Regions from separate parts of the Streptomyces sp. TAA486 genome, predicted to be linked through region 1. Evidence: predicted binding sites of a transcription regulator. Region 1 holds the regulator's gene; the other holds the start of a gene.
What was found. The regulator HspR, encoded in region 1, represses chaperone genes until heat shock. The targets are predictions, from matches to a motif close to TTGAGNNNNNNNNNCTCAA.
Positions count from the first base shown of each region.

Region 2: the regulator HspR is predicted to act here: its motif matches at 1,775-1,793, upstream of lon (endopeptidase La).

Region 1 is NZ_AUEV01000018.1:24,586-27,992, forward strand. It holds gene dnaJ (molecular chaperone DnaJ) at 1-1,078, shown strand, start outside; gene I004_RS0123525 (heat shock protein transcriptional repressor HspR) at 1,080-1,538, shown strand; gene I004_RS35630 (methyltransferase domain-containing protein) at 1,725-2,549, opposite strand; gene pdxR (MocR-like pyridoxine biosynthesis transcription factor PdxR) at 2,626-3,407, shown strand, end outside.
Region 2 is NZ_AUEV01000001.1:572,871-576,277, reverse strand. It holds gene lon (endopeptidase La) at 1-1,752, opposite strand, end outside; gene I004_RS0102650 (class I SAM-dependent methyltransferase) at 1,892-2,641, shown strand; gene I004_RS31700 (response regulator transcription factor) at 2,722-3,407, shown strand, end outside.

The DNA of each region.
Region 1 (3,407 bases):
CCACCCCGACGCCAACAGGGGCGACGCCAAGGCCGAGGAGCGCTTCAAGGACGCCTCCGAGGCCTATGACGTGCTCGGCGACGCCAAGCGCCGCAAGGAGTACGACGAGGCGCGCGCCCTGTTCGGCAACGGGGGCATCAGGACCGGCGGTCCAGGTGGTCCCGGAGGAGCGGGTGGCTTCAACTTCGACCTGAACGACCTCTTCGGGGGCGGTCAGCAGCCCGGAGGCGGCGGTGCGGGCGGCTTCGGCGGCGGTCTCGGTGACGTGTTCGGCGGTCTGTTCAACCGCGGCGGTGCGGGTACGCGCACGCAGCCGCGGCGCGGCCAGGACATCGAGTCCGAGGTGACGCTCAGCTTCACCGAGGCCGTGGACGGGGCGACGGTCCCGCTGCGGATGTCCTCCTCGGCTGCGTGCAAGGCGTGTGCCGGCACGGGCGACAAGAACGGCTCACCGCGTGTGTGCCCGACCTGCGTCGGCACCGGCCAGGTCTCGCGGGGCGGCGGTGGCGGCTTCTCGTTGACCGACCCCTGCGTGGACTGCAAGGGCCGCGGGCTCATCGCCCAGGACCCCTGCGACACCTGCAAGGGGTCGGGACGGGCGACGAGTTCGCGCACCATGCAGGTCCGCATCCCCGCGGGCGTCAGCGACGGGCAGCGCATCAGGCTGCGCGGCAAGGGCGCACCGGGCGAGCGGGGCGGCCCGCACGGCGACCTGTACGTCGTCGTCCACGTCGACCGTCACCCGGTCTTCGGGCGCAGGGGTGACAACCTGACCGTGACCGTGCCCGTCACCTATCCGGAGGCGGCGCTCGGCGGCGAGATCAAGGTGCCCACGCTCGGCGGCCCGCCGGTCACGCTCAAGCTGCCGCCGGGGACGCCCAGCGGCCGTACGATGCGGGCCCGCGGCAAGGGCGCCGTGCGCAAGGACGGGACAAAGGGCGACCTGCTGGTCACCATCGACGTATCTGTTCCGCAGGATTTGAGCGAGAAGGCGAAGGGCATCCTGGAGTCCTACCGCGACGCGACCGCGGCGGAGGACCCGCGGGCGGCTCTGTTCAAGGCCGCGAAGGGAGACTGAGGTGAACGGCCGAGGTGGACGACGCAACCCTTACCAGCTGACCGACGAGTCCCCTGTGTACGTCATCTCGGTCGCCGCTCAGCTCTCGGGCCTGCACCCGCAGACCCTGCGCCAGTACGACCGCCTCGGCCTGGTCTCTCCGGACCGCGCCGCAGGGCGCGGCCGGCGCTACTCGGCGCGCGACATCGAACTCCTGCGGCAGGTACAGGAGTTGAGCCAGGACGAGGGGATCAACCTCGCGGGCATCAAGCGCATCATCGAGCTGGAGAACCAGGTCGCGGCGCTGAAGTCCCGCGTCGTGGAGCTCCAGCAGGCGGTCGAGGGTGCTGCCGCGGCCATGCAGCAGCGCGAGGCCCAGGTCCACGCCTCCTACCGCCGCGACCTCGTCCCGTACGAGGACGTGCACCCCCAGTCGGGCGCCCTGGTGGTCTGGCGCCCCAAGAAGCAGCGCCGCGACTGACGCACCCACAGGCTCCCGACGGGCAGCGGCCCGCGGGGGCCGTGTTGCTGCCGTCGGGTTCTCAGTCCTTGCGCGGGCCCAGCACGCAGAAGTCGTTGCCCTCCGGGTCCATGAGCGTGACCCGGAGTCCACCATGACCTGGTCCCATGCGAGAGCCATGGCCGTGAGCGCACTGCTGCCGCCGGCTCAGACGGCGGCTCCGGGCGCGACGGCGACCGCCTTGAAGTACGTGTAGTGGAAGGTGCCGCCCGGTTCAGCGGTCCGGTGCAGATCGGCGATGCCGCGGTCCCAGTCGGCGCGGGTCATGAGGCCGGCGGCCAGGACGTCGTCGCGGATGAGTTCGTACATGGCGATGAAGGTGTCGCGGGTGAAGCCCTGTACGAGGTCGGGCCGGTTCTCGTCGGCGTAGACGGTGAGCGGCCGTACATCCACGTTCACGTAGCCCGCTTCGGTCAGGAGCGGGTGCAGCCGGCGGCCGATCAGTGCGTCGCCCCTGCCGGCGGACTGGAGCCGCACCTGGGTGTCGACCACCGCGTGTGCGCGAACGCTGTCGGGGTGGAAGAACACCGAACCGTGGTCTCCCTCGATCACGGTGACGGTGCCTCCGGGACGCAGCAGCCTGCGCAGCCCGGCCAGTGCGCGGTGCGGCTCGGGCAGATGCTCCAGCACGAAGCACACGAAGAGATGGTCGAACTCCCCGTCCTCGTACGGGAGATCGAGCAGATCGGCCCGGCGCCACTCCACCTTCGCCCCGGGCGCCCGTGCCGTCACACGTTCGCGGGCACGGGCCAGCGAGCTCTCCGAGGTGTCGACGGCCACGATGTGCGCCTGCGGGCTGGAGCCGACCAGGTGCACCGTCTGAGCGCCCGTTCCGCACCCGGCCTCCAGCACACGGCTGCCCGGGGGGTAGGCCGTGCCCTGGTGCAGGAGCGCCGCGAGGGTGTTCGCCTGGTCGCTGAGGCGGCCGGCCTCGCGCGCCGAGTAGCCGTGTACGTAGCGGGCCGATGTCACTGGTCGGCCTCCCTCCGGGGCGGTCCGCACCCGTCGTCGACGCTGTCCGGTCTCACTCTGCTGGGACCATGGACCTGTGGACAGGGCCAAAGGGAGTGCAGCTGACAGGTCCGTATCGGCGCCGGCCGCGGTCGGTTCCGACTTCCTCCAGCTCGACATCGCCGACGCACCGCGGGGAGGACTGGCCGACTGGCTGGCCCGGCGGCTCCGGCTCGCGATCTCGGACGGACGTCTCCCGGTGGGCAGCAGGCTCCCCGCCTCGCGGGTGCTGGCCGCGGAGCTGCGGGTCTCGCGCGGCGTGGTCACCGAGGCGTACCAGCGGCTGAGCGAGGACGGGCACGTCGCGGGCCGCGGGCGGGGCGGGACGGTCGTCGTCGCCGCGGCCGCAGGCCCGGCCCCCGCGGTGACGGAGCCGCGCCGGCTCCCGGCGCGGGGGGAGGTCTTCGACGCCGAGCCCCGTACGGAGATCCTCGAGACGCTCCGGGCCGTCCCCGCCCGTGTCGATCTGACGCCTGGGGTGCCAGACCTGGCGGCCTTCCCCCGTACGGCCTGGCTGCGCGCCGAACGTTCCGTGCTGGGAGAGCTCTCGGTCTCCGGCCTCGGGTACGGGGACCCGCGAGGAGAGCCGGAGCTGCGCCGAGCCGTGGCACGCTGGCTGGCCCGCAACCGCGGCATCGGGGCGGACGAGGACGAGGTGGTCGTCGTCGCCGGCGTCTCGCAGGGGCTCGCTCTGCTCGCCCAACTTCTGCGGGAGGAGGGTCTGCACGAGGTGGCCGTGGAGGAACCCGGCTCGCTCGGGGGCCGTCAGGTGCTTCGCAGATGGGGACTGAGCACGCCGCCCGTCGAGGTGGACGGGGA
Region 2 (3,407 bases), on a different contig from region 1:
CAGTTCGCGCTCCCCCAGCTCGTGCTGGGCCGCGACCTTGCGCAGCACCCGGGCGACCGAACGCTCCAGGTTCCGCACGCCCGCCTCACGCGTGTACTCGCCGGCGAGCTTGCGCAGCGCGCCGTCCTCCAGCCGGACCTCGTCGGCCGCGAGGCCGGTCCGCTCGAGCTGGCGGGGCAGCAGGTGGTCGCGGGCGATGGTGACCTTCTCCTCCTCGGTGTAGCCGTCGAGCTGCACGAGTTCCATGCGGTCCAGCAGTGCCTCCGGAATCGCCTCCATCACGTTGGCGGTGGCGAGGAAGACCACGTCCGACAGGTCGAGTTCGACCTCCAGGTAGTGGTCCCGGAAGGTGTGGTTCTGCGCCGGGTCGAGGACCTCCAGCAGCGCCGAGGCCGGGTCGCCCCGGAAGTCGGCGCCCAGCTTGTCCACCTCGTCCAGGAGGACGACCGGGTTCATCGAGCCGGCCTCCTTCACGGCGCGCACGATACGGCCCGGCAGGGCACCGACGTATGTACGCCGGTGACCGCGGATCTCCGCCTCGTCGCGGACACCGCCGAGCGCGACGCGGACGAACTTGCGTCCCATGGCACGTGCGACGGATTCGCCGAGGGAGGTCTTGCCGACCCCGGGCGGCCCGACCAGCGCCAGCACCGCGCCGCCGCGACGGCCGCCGACGACGCCGAGGCCGCGGTCCTCGCGCCGCTTGCGCACCGCGAGGTACTCGGTGATGCGCTCCTTGACGTCCTGGAGACCGGCGTGGTCGGCGTCCAGTACGGCCTGGGCACCGCCGATGTCGTAGGCGTCCTCGGTGCGCTCGTTCCAGGGCAGTTCGAGGACGGTGTCGAGCCAGGTGCGGATCCAGCCGCCCTCCGGCGACTGGTCGGAGGCGCGTTCCAGCTTCTCCAGCTCCTTGAGCGCTGCCTTGTGCACGTGCTCGGGCAGGGCCGCCGCCTCGACACGGGCGCGGTAGTCCTCGCCCTCGTCCTCGGGATCGCCGTTCAGCTCGGCGAGCTCCTTGCGCACGGCGTCGAGCTGGCGCCTCAGCAGGAACTCGCGCTGCTGCTTGTCGACGCCCTCCTGGACGTCCTTCGCGATCGACTCGGCGACGTCCTGCTCGACGGCCTGGTCACGCAGCGTCTTCACCGCAAGGCGCAGCCGCTCCAGCGGGTCGAGTGTCTCCAGAAGCGTGATCTTCTGCTCCGTGGACAGGAACGGTGAGTATCCCGCGTTGTCCGCGAGACGGCCGGGGTCGTCGATCTGCTGGAGCCGGTCCACGACCTGCCATGCGCCGCGCTTGCGGAGCCAGTCCGCGGCGAGCGCCTTGTACTCGGTCATCAGCTCGGCGACGTCCGGTCCGGCATCGCCGCTCTTCCCGGCATCCCCGGTGTCATCAGTGGTCTCGGGCTCCTCGATCAGGACACCTTCGATCCACAGGGCCGCGCCGGGACCGCTCGTGCCGGCGCCGATACGTACCCGCTGCCGGCCGCGGATGAGGGCTCCGGGATCGCCGTCGGCCAGGCGTCCGACCTGTTCGACACGGCCGAGCACACCGATGTCCCCGTACGTGCCCTCGACCCGGGGCACCAGCAGTACCTCGGGCTTCTCACTTCCGGTGGCGGCGGCCTGGGCTGCCTCCACCGCCCCACGGACCTCACTGTCGGACAGGTCCAGCGGCACCACCATTCCCGGGAGCACGACCTCGTCATCGAGGGGCAGCACGGGCAGGGTGAGCGGTGTGGACGTCGAAGCCATGATCTCTCCCTCGGCAGGCAAGTTGAGCTACGCCCACTCAATGCTTGCGAGGCCCGGGATGTTCCACGCCGCCCGCCGTGTTCGCCAGGAGCGATCACCGGCGCCGCACGGCCCCCGCACCCCGCGGCAGGATGGGCGCATGCCCCAGACGCACAGCCACACCACCTCTCACAACAGCGCCGACCCCGGCGGTCATACCGGGACCGGCGACGGCGCCGGGGAGCCCGTCGTCCTCGACCGCCGCGACGGACCCCACGGCGAGGTCGTGCTGCGGCAGCACGGGCAGCTGCTCCAGATCATCGCCAACGGCACCTTCCTCATGGACACCTCCGACGGGCGTTCCGAGCGCCTGCTGGTACGGGCCGCCCTGGAGGAGCTGCGCCGCGAAGCGCACCGTGAGCCGCCCCGGCTGCTCATCGGCGGCCTCGGCGTCGGCTTCTCGCTCGCCGCGGCCGCGGACGAGCCGGCGTGGGGCCGCATCACCGTCGTCGAACGCGAGGAGGCGGTCATCGACTGGCACCGGGAGGGCGGGCCCCTCTCACGGCTGTCCGCGCAGGCCCTGCGCGACCCGCGTGCGGAGATCGTGCACGCGGATCTACTGGGTCATCTCGACAGGGGAGAGAGGTTCGACGCGCTCTGCGTGGACGTCGACAACGGCCCGGACTGGACCGTCACCGAGGACAACGGCTCCCTGTACTCGCCCGCGGGGCTCGCGGTCTGCAGCGCGAGCCTGGCGCCCGGCGGCGTACTGGCCGTGTGGTCCGCCCAGGCCTCCCCGACATTCGAGGATGCATTGCGGAATGCCGGATTCCGACGAATTCGCACAGAAGAGATCCCCGTTATCCGAGGCGTCCCCGACGTGGTCCACTTCGCAACCAAACCGGCATAGCCGCAGCCGACACGATCCCCTTACGCTGCTGCAAGCACGCACACAAACAAGCCACGGGGCCATTGCAGGGGCGGGGTCGAATGGACCAGAAGAACATCACACCGACACAGAGCAACAACGCGTCCTCGACGACAACCCCTGGCGCGCAGCGCCGAATCCTGGTCGTCGAGGATGATCCCACCATCGTGGACGCCATCGCGATGCGGCTGCGCGCCGAGGGATTCCAGGTCCAGACGGCGGGCGACGGTCCTGCCGCCGTCGACACAGCCGAGGCCTGGCAGCCGGATCTCATCGTGCTCGATGTGATGCTGCCGGGCTTCGACGGGCTGGAGGTCTGCCGGAGGGTGCAGTCCCAGCGTCCGGTCCCCGTGCTGATGCTCACGGCGCGGGACGACGAGACCGACATGCTCGTCGGGCTCGGAGTCGGCGCGGACGACTACATGACGAAGCCGTTCTCCATGCGCGAGGTCGCCGCCCGGGTGCACGTACTGCTGCGCCGCGTCGAGCGTGCCACCCTCGCCGCTCACACACCGCGCAGCGGCATACTCCGGCTCGGCGAGCTGGAGATCGATCACTCGCAGCGCCGGGTCCGGGTGACCGGTGAGGACGTGCATCTCACGCCCACCGAGTTCGACCTGCTGGTGTGCCTCGCGCACTCCCCGCGGGCCGTCCTCTCGCGCGAGCAGCTGCTTGCCGAGGTCTGGGACTGGGCGGACGCATCCGGCACGCGGACCGTGGACAGCCACATCAAGGCCCTGCGCCGGAA